Linked DNA regions of Roseiflexus sp. RS-1. The protein of the gene in region 1 interacts with the protein of each later gene in a pairwise test. Links are inferred from orthologs where the notes say so. Each region holds a gene or a part of one and is shown in the gene's direction. Other genes may lie near its edges. The genes, in order: asd and def.

Region 1 (9,739 bases):
GGTACGATCCTGGCGTCCAGGCAGGAAGCGCCAGATCGAGGGTTGGTTCTTCGATGGGATGGATATCCAGCGCCACATCGTACAGGTGGGTGTTGGGGCGCAGCATTGAGATGAAATACATTATTGTCATGGGCGCTACTTCACTCCTGTGATGTCGGCGGCACAGGAGCGACATCATCGTGCGTAGTCGCGCATTCAGGCGGTTTCAGACGGTATATGGGGCGAACAGGCGCACGAACAATCGCTCGAACTGTGGAGAGTCGGCATCGATCCGCTCATAGAGATCGACGACCCGCGCAGCCTGATCGCGACGACGCCACATCTCGCGCGCGAAGCGATCATCGATGTTGCGTTCCGCACGCAGGAAGGCGTAGAACTGCTTCAGGGACGTGCAGAGTTCGCGCGCTCCGCGTGGCGAGCTGCTGGCAACGCGACGAGGGTAGAAAAAGAACAGGCATTCATCGAGCGTCGCGTAGTTGCCTTCGGCGAGTGTCTGTGCATAATAGCTGGCCAGGAAATCGGCGTAGATCCACAGATCGCCGGTGCGACTGGCGGCCGTTGCCTCACTTTTGCCCTGCGCCAGAAGGAACGCATAGAAGCGCTCCATCAATTCGTGGCTGGCAGCCAGCGCCTCATCGCCGGGCGTTGGCTGGTCATCGAGCTCATCGTCCCAGGCATCGTTTTCATCGTCCCACTCCTGGTCGAGCGGCGATATGTCATCATCGGAAATGGCTTCCAGTTCGGGCAGTCCGCCGTTGAAGTCGGAGATGGTCGTATCCGAAGCGACATACGGCACAAGCGTTGCGAACAGGTGCGGATGATCGGGGAGCATGCGGTGAAAACGCGCCGCCAGAATGTTCTGGATCTCTTCATTGCTCTGGGCGTGACGCAGGCGCTCGATCTCGTCGGGGCTGAGCGCTGCCATCAGACGACGGGCGGCAGCGAGCAGTTCAGGGCGTTCGGCGATGAATTCGCGCAGATCATCGATCATGGGCAGTTCGTCGTCATCGATGCCCACATCCGCGAAGAGTGCATCGTCCTCGTCGATCATGTCCCACTCACTCTGGTCGTACTCGCCATTGCGCAGACGTTCCTCGATCTGCTCGACATAATCCTGGAGGGCGTTGATCGGGTCTGGCTGGACGACCGTTGTTTCGCCGGTGCGTGTATCGAAGACGACACGCGCCGTTGACGCACGCGGCGCAACCCCATTCCAGATCTCCTGCGCTGCCGCCTCGCGGCGACTCTCCAGCATGTCGTGTTGCAGTGCATCGATTGCTGCCAGCAGTTCGGCGTCGTGCGCTTCCCAGAAGTGTTTTTCCTGGTTGTCGAAGAGGTCGACCAGCGAATGATGCGTCCGATTGCTGAGGAACATACCGTTGATCAGGCGCAGCCGACGGTCGCTCATCACCAGTTCCTGCCAGGGTCGTCCCGCATATGTTGTGCGCCACGATGCCCGGGCATAGACCGGCAGCACTGCTTCGGCGGCGCTGATCGGGAGTGACCGGCTGGACAGAACGCGGGCAACGATTCCTTCAAGCAGTTCCTGCTCCTGACGGCGCGCCTCAATCGAAAGGACGGCTGAATACGGCTCACGTTGAAAACGGAGCGTCAGCGGCGATGTCTGCTCAATCGTCACCAGGATCGTATCGCCGTCGAACATGCCCTCCTGCTGCATCCAATCACCGATGTTAATCGCCGGTTGTTCCATCGGACCGAACAGATCATCGATCCGGGTGATAGCGTCAAATTGAAACCGGATTGGCGATCCACCGGTGTCGATCAGCACGAAGTCGGTGCGATTGAGCGGAACGAACGGGATCAATCGTGTACGCAGCAGCAGACCGGTCGCCATTTCGTGCGGATCCGGCGCAACCCGGAATCGCAATCCGGTCAGTGCGACGCGCAGGGGCAACAATTTGCCCTCACCGAGCCGCACCCAACCGACCTCGCTCGCCTGGAAGCGGAGACGTTCACGAATGCTGGCGAAAGGATCACGCGCCTGGCTTGGGCGCCGGTGCAACACACGTTCGTAGATTTCACGCTCAGCGACGACATCGTCGTATTCCTCAGCCAGTTCCATGAGAATGCTGGCGATGGTCGGTTCGCGCTGCGCCATGGTCGGGATGCTCCTGTCGTGCAGTTCTCTGGTAGCAATTATAGCACAGCGAGGGGAGACCGTGGATGAAGGTTGAATGTTGAAAAGGCGGATCGTTTCCCGGCACCTGGCTCGCGCTTCCCGGTTCCGGTTCGCTTGACAGTCTGCGCCATCACGGGTATAGTAACCCTGTCAACAACCTGCGACACCGGCAACTGATATGCTTGCAGCACCCCGCACGACGATAACCGCGACAACGACCCCGACGACCACGACCGGGTCGGTTCGTCGTGGGAGGGTTTCCGGGCGCTGACAGCCGGATTGCGATGGACGCCCCCTCCTGGAGCAGGAAGGGGGCTTTTCTATTTACAGACGGAGGAAGGCATGCTGTTCGAACGCTATGGCGCATTTCTGCCATTGACCGGGCAAACGCCGCGCCTCAGCCTTGGCGAAGGCGATACGCCGCTGATTGCCGCACCCCGCCTGGCGCGCTCCATCGGCGTGCGTGAGTTGTACCTGAAGTACGAAGGCGCCAACCCGACCGGATCGTTCAAAGATCGCGGAATGGTGGTGGCGGTCGCCAAAGCCATCGAAGCCGGCGCTACCTCGGTCATCTGCGCTTCGACCGGCAATACCTCGGCGAGCGCGGCGGCATATGCGGCGCATGCCGGCATCGAGTCAATTGTGGTTGTGCCTGCCGGAAAGATCGCCCTGGGCAAACTGGCGCAGGCGCTGATGTATGGCGCGCGGTTGCTGGTGATCGAGGGCAACTTCGACGAAGCGCTGCGGATTGTGCGCGATCTGGCGCGGCAGTTTCCGGTGACGCTGGTCAACTCCGTCAATCCGCACCGCCTCGAAGGGCAGGCGACGGCAGCCTACGAGATCTGTGATACGCTGGGTGGTCCGCCCGATGCGCTCTGTCTGCCGGTCGGCAATGCGGGGAATATCACCGCGTACTGGATGGGATTCCGCCGGTATTACGAAGCAGGCAGGATCAACCGCCTGCCGAAGATGCTCGGCTTTCAGGCGGAGGGCGCAGCGCCGATTGTGCACGGCGCTCCGGTGGAACATCCTGAGACGGTTGCGACCGCGATCCGGATCGGCAACCCGGCGAGCTGGTGTTATGCGCTCGATGCGCGCGATCAGTCGGGAGGATCGATCGACGCCGTCAGCGATGAGCAGATCCTGCGGAGCTGGCGCGACCTGGCGCGCCTGGAAGGGGTATTCGCGGAGCCGGCATCGGCAGCCGGCGTCGCCGGGTTGCGCAAAATGGTCGCCGAAGGGCGCGCCGATCCGGATGCATGCTATGTGGCGGTGCTGACCGGTCATGGACTGAAAGATCCCGGACTGGCGGTGGAGCAATTCGAGACGCCTCAGCCGGTGCCGGCGGATATGAATGCCATTCTCCGATGGTTGGGCTGGTGATGCAAGGAGGGTTCGCAATGCCTTTGCTGGTGATGAAGTTTGGCGGAACCTCGGTTGGCGATGCTGCTGCGATCCAGGCAGTAGCTGCAATTACCGAAGCGCAACGTGCTGCCTGGGGGCGTGTGGTGCTGGTGGTCTCCGCAATGAGTGGTGTGACCGATATGCTGATCCGTGGCGCGACAACCGCTGCGTCCGGCGATAAGCACACATTTCGCGATCTGGATCGGATGCTGCGCGAAAAGCATGCCGCTGCGCTGGCGGAGCTTGTGCCCGACGATCAGGAGCGCACCGCTATCGACGATCAGATTGCACGCCTGATCGACGAATTCAGCATCCTGTGTCACAGCGTCGCCGTTCTCGGTGAACTGTCGCCGCGCGCAATCGATGCGATTTCGAGTCTCGGCGAGCGTATGAGTGTGCGGGTGGTGGCTGCGGCGCTACGGGCGCGTGGCATTCCCGCCGAAGCGCTCGATGCTTCCGAATTCGTGGTGACGACTGCACACTTCGGCGATGCGCGCCCGTTGCAGGAAGTGACGCGCGAACGAACCCGCGCCCGAATCCTGCCGCTGCTCGGCAGAGGCATCGTGCCGGTCATCACCGGTTTTATTGGTGCGACCGAACAGGGGGTGACAACCACACTGGGGCGCGGCGGCAGCGATTACAGCGGTGCGATCATCGGCGCTGCGCTCGACGCCGATGAGGTCGATATCTACACCGACGTTGATGGGGTCATGACCACCGACCCGCGGCTGGCGCCCGATGCCCGTGTGATACCGGTTCTCTCATATGCTGAGATGGGAGAACTGGCATATTTCGGCGCGAAGGTGCTGCATCCGCGCACTATTCGCCCGATCGTCGAACGCGGCATTCCACTGCGTGTTCGCAATACGTTCAACCCGTACCACCCTGGCACGCTGGTGGTTCAGGATGTTGAGTCGAACGGTCAGACGGTGAAAGCCGTCACCGCCATCCGTAATCTGAGTCTCGTCACTGTTGAAGGACGTGGCATGATTGGCGTTCCTGGCGTTGCGGCACGCACCTTCGGCGCTGTCGCCAGTGTTGGCGCGAACGTGCTCATGATTTCACAGGCATCGTCGGAACAGAGTATTTGCTTTGTGGTGCCGTCCAGTACCATTCCTCAGGTCACCTATGCGCTCGAGCATAACCTGGCGATGGAACTGGCGCGCCGCGATATTGACCGCATCTGGGCGCGCGAGGATGTCGCAATCGTGACTGCCGTCGGCGCAGGTATGCGCGACACGCCGGGGGTTGCGGCGCGCGTCTTTGGCGCACTTGCCGACAATCATATCAATGTGATTGCCATTGCACAGGGATCATCCGAATGTTCAATCAGCACCGTCGTCGCTGCGGCGGACTGCGATGCCGCCGTGCGCGCTGTGCATCGTCTGACGGGAGTATGAAGCGTAACGGAGGGATCACAGTATGATTCACAAACGATTACCAGTCGCTATTCTTGGCGCCACAGGCGCCGTTGGTCAGCGGATGGTGCAACTCCTGGCGGATCACCCGTGGTTCGAGATTGCTGTATTGACCGGTTCAGACCGGACGATTGGGCGTCCCTACGGCGAATTGGTGCGCTGGATACTCGATACGCCGATTCCAGAACGGGTAGCAAAGATGATCGTTCAGCCAACTGAGGCGGTGGCTGATGTTGCAATTGCGCTATCGGCGCTGCCGACAGATGTGGCGCGTGAGGCGGAACCGCTCTGGGCGGCGCGCACTGCTGTCTGCTCGAATGCGTCCGCCTACCGCGCAGTCGCCGATGTGCCGCTGATCATCCCGGAGGTCAATCCCGATCAACTGGCGCTGATCGAACGTCAACGCACCGAACGCGGCTGGCAGGGATGCCTGGTGACCAACCCGAACTGTGCGACGATCAGCGCGGTGATGCCGTTGAAGCCGCTCCACGATGCATTCGGTTTGCAGAAGGCGCATATCAGCACGCTCCAGGCGGTATCCGGCGCCGGGTATCCCGGTGTAGCGTCGCTCGACATTATCGACAATATCATCCCGAACATCGCCGATGGCGGCGAAGAGGCGAAGATTGAGTCCGAGCCGCGCAAATTGCTTGGCAGAGTTGTGGAAGGTCAGGTTATCGAGACGCAGATCGCCATCAGCGCACAGGTGACCCGTGTTCCGATCATCGATGGACATACAGCGCTGATCGCGGCATCGTTTGCGCAGAAACCGTCGCCGGAGGAGGCGCTGGCGGTGCTGGAAGCATTCACGCCGCCTGAGATTGTGCGTCACCTGCCGAGTTCGCCGGAACGCGCACTCATCGTTCACCGCGTCGGCGACCGTCCCCAACCCCGTCGTGACCGTGATGCCGGGCGCGGTATGAGCGCCAGCGTCGGGCGGGTGCGCGCCTGCCCGGTGCTGGACCTGCGCATGGTCGCGCTGTCGCACAATACCATCCGCGGCGCAGCTGGCGGCGCTATCCTCAACGCTGAGTTGCTTGTCGCAAGCGGCATTGTGTCGTGAGCGGAGCGTAGACCGAAATTCATTTCGGTCACCGTGTGGGGCGCGCAGTTCCCACGAGTGTTCAACCTTGTCTATCAGGTTCAACCTCTGTGAGAACTGCTATAATCCGGTATGCACCGCGTGCCGTCGGGGTGAACCCCTCGGCTAGTCAAGGCGAAGCCCGCCTGCGCGGGCTATGGCGGATTATTTCTTCAAAGACCATAAGCCCCCGGCTCAACCCCCCGACCCCCCGCGTGCGGGGGGCGTGGGGCGAAGCCCGCCTGCGCGGGCTACAGCGGAATAATGACTCAAAGACCATATTCCTGGCGCGCTGAAGCCGTTCGCGTCCCTGCACCGCCTGAGGGCGCGGGCGTCTCGTCCGCGTGCTGGGATCGCGGGCGTCTCGTCCGCATTGGGAGCGCGGGCATCTCGCCCTTGACGCCCCGCGAGGGCGGGACGTCCTCGCCTTACAGGGGCAGGTTCTTTGGGGGCGCCTGTGTTCCTGCTCTCGTTTTGGGCTTCAGGACGCCCAACCTCCCCCTGCTCCTTTTGTGGGAGCAGGGGGTTGGGGGGATGAGGGGCAAAAGCGCACGGGAATGCAGCAAACTGCGCATCGCTTCCAAGAACGCTCCCCTTGAGCAGCGCAGAACAGGCACATTATTCCGACCCTTGAAGAAGCCATGCAGCAGGTGCTGACGCTCGATGAGATGGAAAGGCTTGTTGCCTGTTTGCGCCCTCTCGTCGAATCGCGGCAGGGCATCCATCGGCGTGCGGCAGCGTACCTGTGGGCGGTGAAGTAAGGCAAGCGTTCACATTTCTCCTGGGAGCGAGGGCATCTTGCCCTCGTAGACGCAGCGAGGGCGGGACGCCCTTGCTCCCAGGCGCGTGTGTTAACAACCCCAGGTGTGAACAGGTACGAAGTAAGGAATAGCAAGTAGATGTTCCCATTGGGAACTCTGCTGCCTGTGTTCGCTGCGGCTGCGTCGTGATCGGCGTGCTGCGATCCGGAGTGTGCGGGGTGGCGGCGCCTACCGCAGCCGCACCCGACTCAGAATCCGCTGCCCGCGTGCGATGGTTGCGCCGAGTTCCGGTACACGCAGCAGAGCAGCGACACCAGCGTAGACCAGCCCTCCAGGAACCGTTGCGCCTGTCAGCCATACCAGGATTGGAAGGAAATCGCCGGGCCAGCGGTAGGTGTCGCCGGGTGCGACGAAGGGTAGTACCGCATATGAGGATCGGTGCAACAGGGCGAGGGTGAGCGCGCATGCCAGGGTTGCCAGGATCATTGCACCGGTTGCGCGGAAGAAGTCGTGCTCCAGTCCGCCCAACCGTCGTCCAAGTAGCGCCAGGAGCAGCGTGGCTTCAAACAGGTTCGCCAGGCTGAACGCCAGCCCCAATCCGCCCAGCCCCATCCCCAGCTCCAGAAACGACCATCCCAGGCTGATGTTGAGCGCCACCGCTCCAATGCCGACGATCACCGGTGTGCGGGTATCCTGCATCGCAAAAAAGGCGCGCACCACGATTTCGGCAGCGGCGAACCCGGCAAGTCCCAGGGCATACATCGCCAGCGCCTCAGCTGTCAATGCTGCCGATGTGTCGTCGAAAGCGCCGCGCTGATAGAGTGCGCGTAGTACAGGGAGCGCCAGGACGCCAAGGATCGCCGATGCGGGAAGCGCCAGGAAGAGCACGGCGCGCACTCCGCCGAGCGCCGTCGCCCGCAGCGTCGCCCGGTCGCCTGCGGCATACTGACGCGCCATGTCGGGAAAGAGGACCGTTGCCAGGCTCAATGCGATCAATCCGTGCGGCAACATCATTAATTGGAGCGCATAGGCGTTAGCCGCCAGTGCTGCGCTACCGAGCGTCGATGCCAGGCTGACGATTGCAATTATGTTGATCTGCCAGGCGGACTGCCCGAAAATGCGCGGTCCGAGCAGTCGCAGCACCTGTCCGACTCCTTCAGCGTGGAAGAACGACAGGAATGGAAGGCGTGTGGGGTGAGCGTCGGAAGGTTGCCGTCCGATCCGATACGTTGCTCCGACGGCGCGCAACCCCGGCAGTTGCACCAGCAGAAAAAGCGCCGCGCCGATATTCACCCCCCACACCAGACCATAGATGCCGAACCATGGTCCAAGCAGCGCGCCGCCAATAATCCCCAGGTTGTACAGGTTCGATCCGATGGCGGGTAACGCAAAGCGATTGAACGATTCGAGCGTCGCTTTGGCGAGACCGCCGACGCCGAGCAGGAACGGCTGGATCAACATCAGGCGCAGCACGTCTACGGTGAGCGCGCGCTCTGCCTCATCCAGTCCGCGTCCGACGGTCAATGCCACCAGCGGTGCGGCACATATCCACACCGCAGTGCATGCCGCAACCAGCGCCAGCAATGTCAGGTTCAGCACTGCGGACGCCAGGCGCCAGGCGTCGCGGCGTTGCTCCAGCGCCGCCGAAAAGACCGGGATGAACGCCGATCCTAACGCGCCCCCGGCAACCACCAGGTAGATCAGGTCGAGAATGCCGAACGAAGCGCGAAATGCAGCCAGTTCGGCGCTGGTGCCGAACTGATTCGAGATCAGCACATCGCGTGCCAGACCAAGCACCCGGCTCGCCAGGTACCCGGTCGCAACGATGATGGTGTTCAGAAGTGCGCGTGGATGTTTCACGGGAGAACCAAGAACCAAGAACTGAGAACTAAGAACTAAGAACTGAGAACTAAGAACCAAGAACTGAGAACTGAGAAACAGGAAAGGTTATTTGCGCAGATTGTCGCTTCCTGGTATAATCACACCCCAGCATGAGCGGCGCACCGGCAGCCGCTCTCATTATGAGCAGCGTTTACAGTATCGAGGAGAGTTCGAGTCTTGGCAAACACAAAGTCTGCTGAAAAGCGCATCCGGGCGAATGCGCGCCGCGCGTTGCGCAACAAGATGTACCGCTCGCGGGTCAAGACGGCGATCAAGAAGGCGGAACGTGCGATCTTCGCAGGCACGCCCAATGCAGAACTGGTGCGCGAAGCGATGAGCCTGCTGGACCGTGCTGCGGTCAAGGGGATCATCCATAAGAACAACGCCGCGCGCCGCAAGTCGCGCCTGGCGAAGAAATTCGCCAAAGCGACCGCTGCATCCCCATCCTGAAGCGTTTCAGGAGCACATGTCAGCAACGATCAATTCCAGTCCAGCTTCAATCTCTGCGCGTCCAGTCTTTGATGCGTGGTCAAGTTCGAGCAGGCGCCGGTGCAACTGACGCAGATCGGCATCACTGAATCCGCGCACCTGCTCGATCGCTTTCCGCACGACAAACGGCTTCTGCCCCAACTGCGCCGCAATGTCATCAGGACGCATGCGCTGTGCAACAAGATCTTTGACTCCCAGCAGGATGCGTACCTGCCGCGCCATCATGAACAGAATGTACTGCGCTGCCTGACCATCGTCGAACAGGCGGCGCAGACTGCTGAGCGCTGCGCTGCGGCGGCGGGCGCTCAGGTCGTCGATAAAGGCGAACAGGTTCTGCTCCTGCATATCGGCAACCAGCAGATCGACCTCGCGGACGGTGATGCGCCCGCCACGCCCGACAAAACTTGCCAGTTTGGCAAGTTCGTTGACCAGTAATCGCCCGTCATTGCCTGCCAGCAGGGTCAAGCGTTGCGCTGCGTCTCTGTCGAGCGAAACGTCGAGCGACTGCGCGCGTTCATGCAACCAGGTCAGCAGTGCAGCGCCTTCGCGCGGCAGGCACTCGTGG
Region 2 (9,730 bases), 2.6 Mb from region 1 along the record:
GTACAACGCCGGATCGCGCAGACGAAAATCGGCGGAGCAGTCGATAATCTTCGGCGCAAGTTCTGCAAAGCGGTCGATAGCGCGGGCAGCGTCGCCGTGCGGCAGCGCCAGAAACAGGACATCGCACGGCGTCAGTCGATCCTGCGAGGTAAACTGCACCTCGCGCGCTGCGGGAATGCCACGCAGGTTCGGATGGGCGACAGTGATCGGCTTGCCCGCCAGACGCTCGGAGGTTGCCTGCGCGACGGTTACCAGCGGATGAAAGAGGAGCAACCGCAGCAGTTCACCACCGACGTAGCCGCTGCCGCCGACGATAGAGACACGGACGCTCATGCGAACACTCCTCCCGGTTATCCCTTCTTTGCCGCCGCCAGCGTGTAATCGATGATCCGCGCCGGGATGTCTACGCCGGTTGGCGCGATGCTGTTGCGAAACTCCATGGTGTAGTTCACTTCGTTCACCAGCAGCCTGCCATCGGACGCTTCGAGCACATCGATGGCGACTACCCCGCCGCCGACTGCATACGCCGCGCTGACGCACAGGTCTGCCAGCGCTGGCGTCACCGGGCAAACGCTTGCGATCCCGCCGCGCGCGGTGTTGGTGATCCAGTGCTCACTCGTGCGGTAGATCGCGCAGATGCACTCGTCGCCGACGACAAAGGCGCGGATGTCGCGTCGGTGTGGTTTGGGAATGTACTCCTGAATGTAGAAGATCGAATGATGGTATGAGCCGAGGATCTGTTTGTGTTCGAGCAATGCTTCTGCCGCTTCACGGTCGTTGACCTTGGCGATCAGGCGCCCCCAGGATCCAATCGCAGGTTTGAGCACGACCGGATAGCCAAGGTCTTCGATAGCGCGCAGCGCCGATTCCGGCGTAAACGCCATACGGGTGCGCGGCGTCGGCACGCCAGCGCGGATCAGCGCCTGGGTGGTCTTGAACTTGTCGCCGCAGATGTCGGCGACATACGCGGTATTGACCGTCGGAACGCCAGCATCGTTGAAGACCTTCAGTGCATAGAGCGCGCGTGAATGGTGAATGCTCCGTTCGAGCACAACGTCGTACTCGTAGCGTCCTTCGTTGAGATCGAAAATGACATCATCGTCGTCGATGCGTTCATAGGCGATGCCGCGTCGTTCCAGTTCGGCGAAGAGCAGTTTCTCCTCGACGCGGATGCGTGAGCAGAGGACGCCAACTCGCATACGTTACTCTCCCCAGTCCTCTTCAACTTCCGGCGCGAGCGCCAGTTCCGGCGGATCGATACTGACGACTTCCAGTTCGGCGGCGCATTCGGGGCAGGTGAGGATCTCCCCCTCGACTGTGCCTTCGGGAAGGGTGATTTCGGCTTCACACTCCGGGCATGTGGCACGCACGGCGATGTCTCCTTTCTTATGTGGTGAGCATATGGGATAATACTGCGTTGGTTATATCGGTTGTGACTGCGCTCCCCCCCAGGTCGGGCGTGTGTGGACCGGCAGCGCGCACGTGGCGAATGGCGCGCTGGATGCGTGCGCTCCAACCGCGCATGGCGGAAGCCAGGTCTGCCGGTGCACGACCGGCAAGATGGTCAAGAAGCAGCGCGGTGCATCCAATCGCCGCCAGCGGATTGGCAATCCCTTTCCCGGCAATGTCGGGCGCTGCGCCGTGCACTGGCTCGAACAGGGCATGCCGTTCACCCAGGTTCGCCGACGGCGCCAGACCCAACCCGCCGCCCCAGGCGCACGCAACGTCCGACAGAATATCGCCGAACAGGTTGGTGGTGACGATAACATCGAACCGTTCGGGGCGGGTGGCGAGCTGGAGTGCGCAGGTATCGACCAGCATCTCATCGATCTGGAGATCGGGGTATGCCTGTGCGACCTCCAGCGCGACGGAGCGGAACAGTCCGCACGTTTCGCGCAACACATTCGCTTTGTGAACGACGGTGACCCTGCCCGGCGGCGCGTCTGATCCGTTGCGCGCACTGCGCCGGGCGCGCGCGAGGTCGCAGGCGACGCGCATGATGCGCGCGCTGGCGCGCCGGGTGATGACACGCTCGGCGATCGCAGTCGCCCCATCATCCTCGACCCGTTCGCGTCCGGCGTACACATCTTCCGTGTTCTCGCGCACCACGACGAGATCGACCTTCCGCCGCCGGGGGTTGCTGCCGTTCTCCGGCAGATCGTCGAAAACCGGGCGGATATTGGCGTACAGGTCGAGTTCGCGGCGCAACCGGACAATCGGGCTGCGATACCCGGCGACCGGGTAGCCGGGCGAGGCGACGGCGCCGAACAGGATCGCGTCTGCGGCGCGCGCAGCAGTGAGCGTAGCGGAGGGAAGCGCCTCCCCCTGGCGCTGGAAACATTCCCACCCGGCGTCGGCGTTCTCGAAGTGGAAGGGCAAGCCGGTAGCGCGCAAGACTGCGACCGCCGCCGGGATCACTTCACGCCCGATGCCGTCGCCGGGGATGACCAGAATGGTGTACGGCGCTGCACTCATACCGTCACGGCTCCGGGGAAGCGTCGATACTTGCGGTAGAACGGAACGATGCCGCCCTCGCGCCAGACCTCGCGCATCCATTCGGGCGGCGGCGGCAACTGAATGGTGCGCCCATCGGCAATGATAACGCCGGTCTCGACATTGAATTCAACCTCCTGCCCATCCTCCAGTTGACCGGTCAGATCCGCCTCGAACAGCGGAATGCCCAGGTTGAGCGCATTGCGGTAGAAAATGCGCGCAAACAGCGGCGCGATAATCGCCCCGATGCCGACCATCTTGAGCGCCAGCGGCGCGTATTCGCGCGATGAGCCGCACCCGAAGTTCGGACCGGCAATGATCAGGTCGCCGGGACGCACGGTCGAAGCAAACTCCGGGCGCGCCTCGATGAACGGATAGTTGCGCAGTTCTTCCTCGCTCTTCAGCATATAGGGCGCATAACGACCGGGAACGATCTGATCGGTATTGACATTCGCGCCAAAACGCCAGATTCGAGCCATTGTTCTGTCCTTTCTGCATCTCACCGATGAGAATAGAAACCGGTATTCGCCTCGTGCCGCGGGGCTGATGAAGATTAAGAATTTACAGTATTTCTCAGATATGTTGACCATCGTCTGTATCCACCGTATCGCGCAAGACGCCCGCTTCCGGCAAAGTGTAGACCGAAATTCATTTCGGTCGCCGCGTGAGGCGCGCGACTCCGGGAATGTTCAACTCCGTCCATTGGGTTCAACCTTTGTGAGAACTGCTATAATCCGTATGGCCGCTTGCCGTCGGACTAAAGCCCTCGGCCAGGCGAGGCGAAGCCCGCCTGCGTGGAACGCGAACTCCAACGGCGACCCTCTCGACCATCGGCTATCGGTTATCGGCTACGATAACCCCTCGGCTATGTGGTGCGAAGCCCGCCTGCGCGGAACGCGAACTCCAACGGCGACCCTCTCGACCATCGGCTATGGGTTATCGGCTATCGGCTACGATAACCCCTCGGCTATGTGGTGCGAAGCCCGCCTGCGCAGACCAGACCGGACTTAAGAACCGATTCACCGCTGCGGCGAAACGTCATCAACCTCCAGCGCCTGCGCCAGGTCGGCGATCAGGTCATCAGGATGCTCGAGACCGACCGAGATACGCAGCAGGTTGGGCGGGGTGACGCTCTCCGGTCCTTCAACCGATGCGCGATGTTCGATCAGGCTTTCGACGCCGCCCAGACTGGTGGCGCGGGTGATAATCCGTACCCGTGCCGCGACCGCCATTGCCGCCGCCTCGCCACCCTGAACCTCAATCGAGATCATGCCGCCAAAACCGCGCATCTGCCGGGCGGCGACCGCGTGACCGGGATGGGTTTCCAGCCCCGGATAGTGGACACGTTCGATACGCGGATGGGTTGCCAGGAAACGGGCGACCCGCATCGCACTGGCAGCGTGAGCGCGCACCCGGTACGTCAGCGTCTGAATGCCGCGCAGCGTCAACCAGCAGTCGAACGGTGACGGAACCGCCCCGCCGTTGATCTGCAAGAAACGCACCCGTTCCGCAAACGCATCGTTCTCGCGGAAAACGACCACGCCGCCGAGCACATCACTGTGCCCGCCGATATATTTGGTTGTTGCGTGCATCACCATATCCGCGCCGAGTTCGAGCGGACGCTGCTGCACCGGCGTCGCCCAGGTATTATCGACCGCACATAGCGCGCCTGCCTGATGGGCAATGCTCGCAATCGCAGCAATATCGGCAATTTTGAGCAGCGGGTTGGAAGGGGTTTCGATCCAGACCAGGCGCGTATTCGGGCGCAGCGCAGCCGCAACGTTCTGCGGATCGCGCATATCGACGCGGGTATACTCCAGACCCCACGGCGCCATGATGTCGCGCAGCAATCGCGTCACCCCGTGGTAGGCATCGTCGGGCGCAACGACGTGGTCACCGGGACGCAACGCCTGAAAGATGCTCATTGCCGCCGCAAGCCCCGAACTGAACGCCACGCAGGTTGCGCCGCCCTCGAGCGTCGCCAGGCAGGTTTCGAGCATCGCGCGATTGGGGTTGCCATTGCGCGTGTAGATGTACCCGTGCGGAAAACTCCCGTCGGGCGCGCGTTCAAAGGTCGTTGTCAGGTAGATCGGCGGGATGACCGATCCGGTTGTCGGATCGATCTCCTGCCCGGCATGGATGGAGATTGTTTCGAGATGCACCGGTCGTCTCCCTCTACCCTGATCCTGACAGACTGCCAATCGCCAGGGCGCCGATCGCGGCGATGGCAACACCCGACACACGATTGATCCAGACCGTGGCGCGTTGATCGAGTCGCGTGCGCAACCGGCTCACACTCATGCACAGAAGCATCCACCAGATCGCCGAGCCGGTGAAGATTCCTGACACCAGAACCACAACGATGACAGCAGGATCGCTGGCGTGCGCCTGGTATGTCAGTCCCACACCGCCAAACATCGCAGCGAACGCCAGAATGGTCGCCGGATTGGTCAGCGTGAGCACAAACGTCGATGCCCATGCGCCAGACAGATGACGACGGTTGACCGACGTAGCATGCCCGGTTGGTCGAGCAAGAAACGTTGCGACGCCGGTAGCGAAGAGATACAAACCGCCGATCAAGCGCAACCAGAACTCTCCGCCGGTCAGCAATACCGTGACGAAGGTCAGCCCAAACCCGGCAACAATTCCATAGACGGCATCCGCAGTTGCAGCGCCCATTCCCGACGCCAGACCGGCAGCAAATCCGTCTGCCAGCGTGCGGCGGATGCACAGCAGACTGACAGGTCCGACAGGTGCAGCGATGCTGAGACCGATAAGCATAGCGCGCACAAACAGAGGTATGTCATCAATGATCACGAGGTGATTCCTTTTACTCACCGCCCGTTCACCACCTCCGCCGGATGGGCGATATACCCGAGCACTGCCGTCGCCGCTGCAACTTCAGGCGACGCCAGGTAGATCTGCGCCTCCGGCGATCCCATGCGCCCGCGGAAGTTACGGTTGCCGGTGAACAGGCAGACCTCGCCGGGCGCCAGGACGCCCATATGCCGCCCGATACATGCGCCGCATCCAGGGGTGCCAATGGCTGCGCCGGATTCAAGGAGTGTCGCCAGCGTTCCATCCGCCGTCGCCTGCTGCAACGCTTCGCTCGACGCCGGCACCACGAGCAGGCGCACACCGCGCGCCACTTTGCGCCCCTTCAGGATGCGCGCAGCAGCAGCAAGGTCGTTCGCATGACCGTTCGTGCAGGTGCCAATATAGACCACATCCACCTCAACACGCCCCAGATCGCTCAGGTCACGCACATTGTCCACGAAGTGCGGCACGCTCACCTGCGGCTCAAGGGTGTCGAGATCGACCTCCACGGTGCGACTGTAGCGCGCTCCCTCTTCGACGCGCAACCATGACGGGACGGTGATGCCGCGACGGGTGGCGTGCTCTTCCCAGCCGGGACCGACAGGCGGAATGATCCCTGCCTTCGCACCGATTTCAACAGAGAGCGTGGCGAGCGTCATCCGTTCGCCGATGCTCAATTCCTCGACGCCGTGCCACTCGACCGACTGATAGGTCGCGCCATCGGCGCCGATCAGACGCGCTACGCGCAGCCCCAGATCCTTTGCGCCCACCCCAGGTTGAAACCGCCCACGCGCCAGGATGCGCACCGTCTCCGGCACACGCAGCCACGTCTGCCCGGTCGCCAGCGCCAGCGCCATATCGGTGGAACCCATGCCGGCGCCAAACGCCCCGACCGCGCCATACGCCGTTGAGTGCGAGTCGCTGCCGATGATCAGCATACCGGGGCGCGCCAGCCCCTCCTCGACCAGTACCGGATGCGAAATGCCGCGCCCGACATCGAAGAAATGCGTGATCTGCTGCTGACGCACCCACCGTCGCAGCGCCAGTTGATGCTCAGCATTCTGGATCGTCGCCGCCGGTGCAACGTGGTCCACCACCACTGCCACACGGTCGCGATCCCACACCCGTTCGGCGCCCAATTCGTGGTGCAGGATTTTGATGATGCTCGGTGAGATGCTGTCGTGCATCATCGCCAGATCAATCCTGGCGACGATATTCTCGCCGGCGGAGACCGGACGCCCGGCAGCGTGTGAAAGGATCTGTTCTGCAAGCGTTTGCCCCACGATACCCTCCTGAGACACAAACAGAAAGCCCGCTTCACCTGGTCTGGCGAAGCGGGCGCCTGTCTACCACACAGCAGGACAAGCGAGCCTAACCAGACCAGGAGTCCGGCTTTTTGCTCTGCTTGACCTGCTTGACGAACAGGGAATGCATACTGATGTCCAACTCGTGCGATATTGCGTTGCGCAGTGTACCACCAGGACGCCAGGCTGTCAAGTGCGGGCGCGGCGTTGGTCTACGCTTGGCGCCGCCATGCTATAATTATCCCAATGCACCGCAATCGAGAGTGCTGCAACTTCTGTGGAGGACAGGACGCCATGGCGCTGCGCCGCATTTTGCGTATCGATAATCCCGATGACAAGAAAATCCTGACGACGCGCTGCCACCCGGTGCGGTTGCCGAACCCGGCGCTGAAACAACTGGTGGCTGATATGTTCGAGACGATGCATGCCGCCAGCGGCGTTGGACTCGCAGCGCCGCAGATCGGCATCACGCAGCGCCTGGCAGTCATTTCAATCCCGCCGGTGGTCGAAGAGCGCCCCGATGGTTCAAAGGTCGAAGTGGCGCCGGAGCAAAACTTCGTGCTGATCAATCCCGAAATTATCAAAGCCAGCGATCAGGAAGACGTGGGACTGGAAGGGTGTCTCAGTCTGCCGGGCTGGTACGGCGAAGTGCCGCGCGCGGCGTGGGTCACCGTCGAGTACACCGATCTCAACGGGCGGCGGCAGCGCATCCGCCGGGCGACGGGGTTGCTTGGGCGCGCCTTGCAGCACGAGATCGATCACCTGGACGGAATCCTGTTCACCGAGCGCATCCGCGATCTCTCGACACTGAAGGATTACAGCGAGGAGATGGCGCCGACGGCGGCGGAGTGAGGCGGGGTTGAAGGTTGAAGGTTGAAGGTTGAAGGTGGGAGGGTTGGGGGTTGAAGGTTGAAGGTTTGAGCGTTTGCCCTGGTGCTATGTGCCTGATGTGAACGTTCGCTGTGGCGCGATGCGCCGGATAACCCCTGACTGACAAAGATGAAAACCCTTGTGATGAGTTTTGTCTGGAATAGTCTGGGCCTGCCATGGCGCGCGAGGCGCCTGTTTCCGGCTGCAGGTCGGGGCACGGCATGCCGTGCCCTGACGGCGCCGCTTCGGCGTCGCATCGCCGTGCTCTAATCCAGCCCGCGCAGGCGGGCTTTGCCCCGTATAGCCGAGGGCTTCAGCCCGACGGCTGGCGCGGGATAGCGGATTTATTCTACACTAGCCCGCAGTCTCCGCATGCGGGCGGGGACGCCCGCGTACCCAGGACGCATGTGGTTCAATCGTGCTGCCCATCGCTCTCAGCGGTGAGCACGCTATAGCCCCGCAGGGGCTTCCGCGCGCTCAGGGAGGGCTTCAGCCCGCACGAGCAACGTCGCGCCCGCGCAGGCGGGCTTCGCCTTGCCTGGCCGAGGGCTTCAGCCCGACGGCTGGCGCGGGATAGCGGATTTATTTCTCAATCTCCACCAGCCCGCAGTCTCCGTATGCGGGCGGGGACGCCCGCGCACCCAGGACGCATGTGGTTCAATCGTGCTGCCCATCGCTCTCAGCGGTGAGCACGCTATAGCCCCGCAGGGGCTTCCACGCGCTCAGGGAGGGCTTCGCCTCACATAGCCGAGAACTTTAGCCCCACGGCTAGCGCGGTATAGCGGATTTAATGCTCAATCTCCATAATTTCGGTCTACGATAGGTGACCGAAATGAATTTCGGTCTACTGTTCAGGCGCCTGCAGCGACCGACGCACGATAGCCTGGCGACGAAAGAGAAAACAGGGGTAAACCAACGTTTACCCCTGTTTCGTTGCACGTCCGTGAGGTGGCGACGTTACTTCCCGCACCCCATATACATGGCAGCGTCCTGCTTCGTTTCCATCGCGCGCTGCGACTCGCTTGCGGGTGCGGCAGCTGGCGCTTTTTCAGTGCGATCAAACGTCTCCTGTGCATCGCTGGCGGGTGCGGCGGGCGCCTGCTCAACGCGATCAAACAAGGGCGCTGTGTTCGCGTCCGTCTGATTCAACTGCGCCGGAGACTGCGCCGGCTGCTGAATGACAAAGCCGTTCGGCGCCATTAACTGGTTCAACAACGGTTGATCCTGCACCTTCGCCTGGCTTGCGCAGGCTGCAATGCTCAGCGCCAGACCCAAACCGGCGATCAGCGCCACCCCGCGGCGTTTGATGGTTCGCAGCATGTGACTCCACTCCCTTCTGATGTGACTGTTGCGCTTGCGTTTCGACTCTGGGAACCTTGTGTGTGGACCTGTCTCAACTATACCATGAAGACTGTGCAGAAGCAAGATGAAAATCGTGCAGATCACGTGCAAGAAGCAGAGGTTCTACGTCCCGACAGACCGATTTGCTGATCGCTGGCGGCAACGTGGTACAATACGGGGCAGACACGTGTGCAACGCGGGCGAGATCGTGAGGAGATCATGGGATTTTTCAAGCGGATGTTCGGGCGCGGGCAGGATGCGCCGCGCACTGAGGAAGAAGCACGACAGGAAGAGCAAAAGATCGATCAGGCAACCGCGAAAGCGCGTCGTGGTCTGTTCGGACAGATCGCCAGCCTGTTCGCCACCGATGACCCGATCACCGATGATCTGTGGGACGATCTCGAGGCGCTGTTGATCCAGGCGGATGTCGGCGTCGAAACGACGATGTACCTGGTCAACCGCACCAAGGACCGTTGCAACCGTTACGGCGTCAAGCGGGCGCGCGAGGCGCGCGATATGTTGAAGGCGGAGATGGTGCGCGTCCTTCAGGAACAGGAACGTCAGCCCCAGATTGATGCGCGCCCGTACATTATACTGGTGGTTGGCGTTAATGGCGCCGGCAAGACGACCCTGATCGCCAAACTGGCGTACCGCCTGAAGAACCAGTTCGGCAGGCGCGTCCTGCTGGCAGCCGGCGACACCTTCCGCGCTGCGGCGACCGAGCAATTGGAAACATGGGCGGAGCGCGTGGGTGTGCCGGTGATCTCACGCGGTCAGGGCGCCGATCCCGGCGCGGTGGTGTATGATGCCATCGAAGCAGTATCCAATGGTGATGTCGATGTGTTGATCATCGATACCGCCGGACGCCTGCACGCCAAAACAAACCTGATGCTGGAATTGCAGAA

Evidence for each region.
Region 2: the proteins of asd (region 1) and def interact in binary tests that used the Escherichia coli proteins (3 or more experiments, as listed by UniProt). The link is inferred for Roseiflexus sp. RS-1 from one-to-one orthologs.

What each region holds. Positions count from the first base shown.
Region 1 is NC_009523.1:3,864,478-3,874,216, reverse strand. The notes cover bases 4,156-6,995. They hold asd (aspartate-semialdehyde dehydrogenase), read left to right. Parts: upstream 4,156-4,966; coding sequence 4,967-6,025; downstream 6,026-6,995. Other genes in these bases: ROSERS_RS15835 (aspartate kinase), read left to right, coding at 4,156-4,944. Also shown: ROSERS_RS15850 (M61 family metallopeptidase), read right to left, coding at 1-130; ROSERS_RS15845 (hypothetical protein), read right to left, coding at 206-2,119; thrC (threonine synthase), read left to right, coding at 2,483-3,523; more of ROSERS_RS15835, read left to right, coding at 3,541-4,155; murein biosynthesis integral membrane protein MurJ, read right to left, coding at 7,033-8,664; rpsT (30S ribosomal protein S20), read left to right, coding at 8,863-9,135; holA (DNA polymerase III subunit delta), read right to left, coding at 9,142-9,739.
Region 2 is NC_009523.1:1,288,158-1,297,887, reverse strand. What follows is about bases 5,857-8,687. They hold def (peptide deformylase), read left to right. Parts: upstream 5,857-6,908; coding sequence 6,909-7,466; downstream 7,467-8,687. Other genes in these bases: ROSERS_RS05410 (hypothetical protein), read right to left, coding at 8,442-8,687; ROSERS_RS05420 (3-isopropylmalate dehydratase large subunit), read right to left, coding at 5,857-6,593. In the rest of the region: argC (N-acetyl-gamma-glutamyl-phosphate reductase), read right to left, coding at 1-333; lysine biosynthesis protein LysX, read right to left, coding at 351-1,199; lysine biosynthesis protein LysW, read right to left, coding at 1,203-1,370; ROSERS_RS05440 (isocitrate/isopropylmalate dehydrogenase family protein), read right to left, coding at 1,387-2,475; ROSERS_RS05435 (LeuD/DmdB family oxidoreductase small subunit), read right to left, coding at 2,472-2,972; ROSERS_RS05430 (trans-sulfuration enzyme family protein), read right to left, coding at 3,513-4,655; ROSERS_RS05425 (LysE family translocator), read right to left, coding at 4,669-5,310; more of ROSERS_RS05420, read right to left, coding at 5,328-5,856; more of ROSERS_RS05410, read right to left, coding at 8,688-8,804; signal recognition particle-docking protein FtsY, read left to right, coding at 9,045-9,730. UniProt on the Escherichia coli protein: Removes the formyl group from the N-terminal Met of newly synthesized proteins. Requires at least a dipeptide for an efficient rate of reaction. N-terminal L-methionine is a prerequisite for activity but the enzyme has broad specificity at other positions.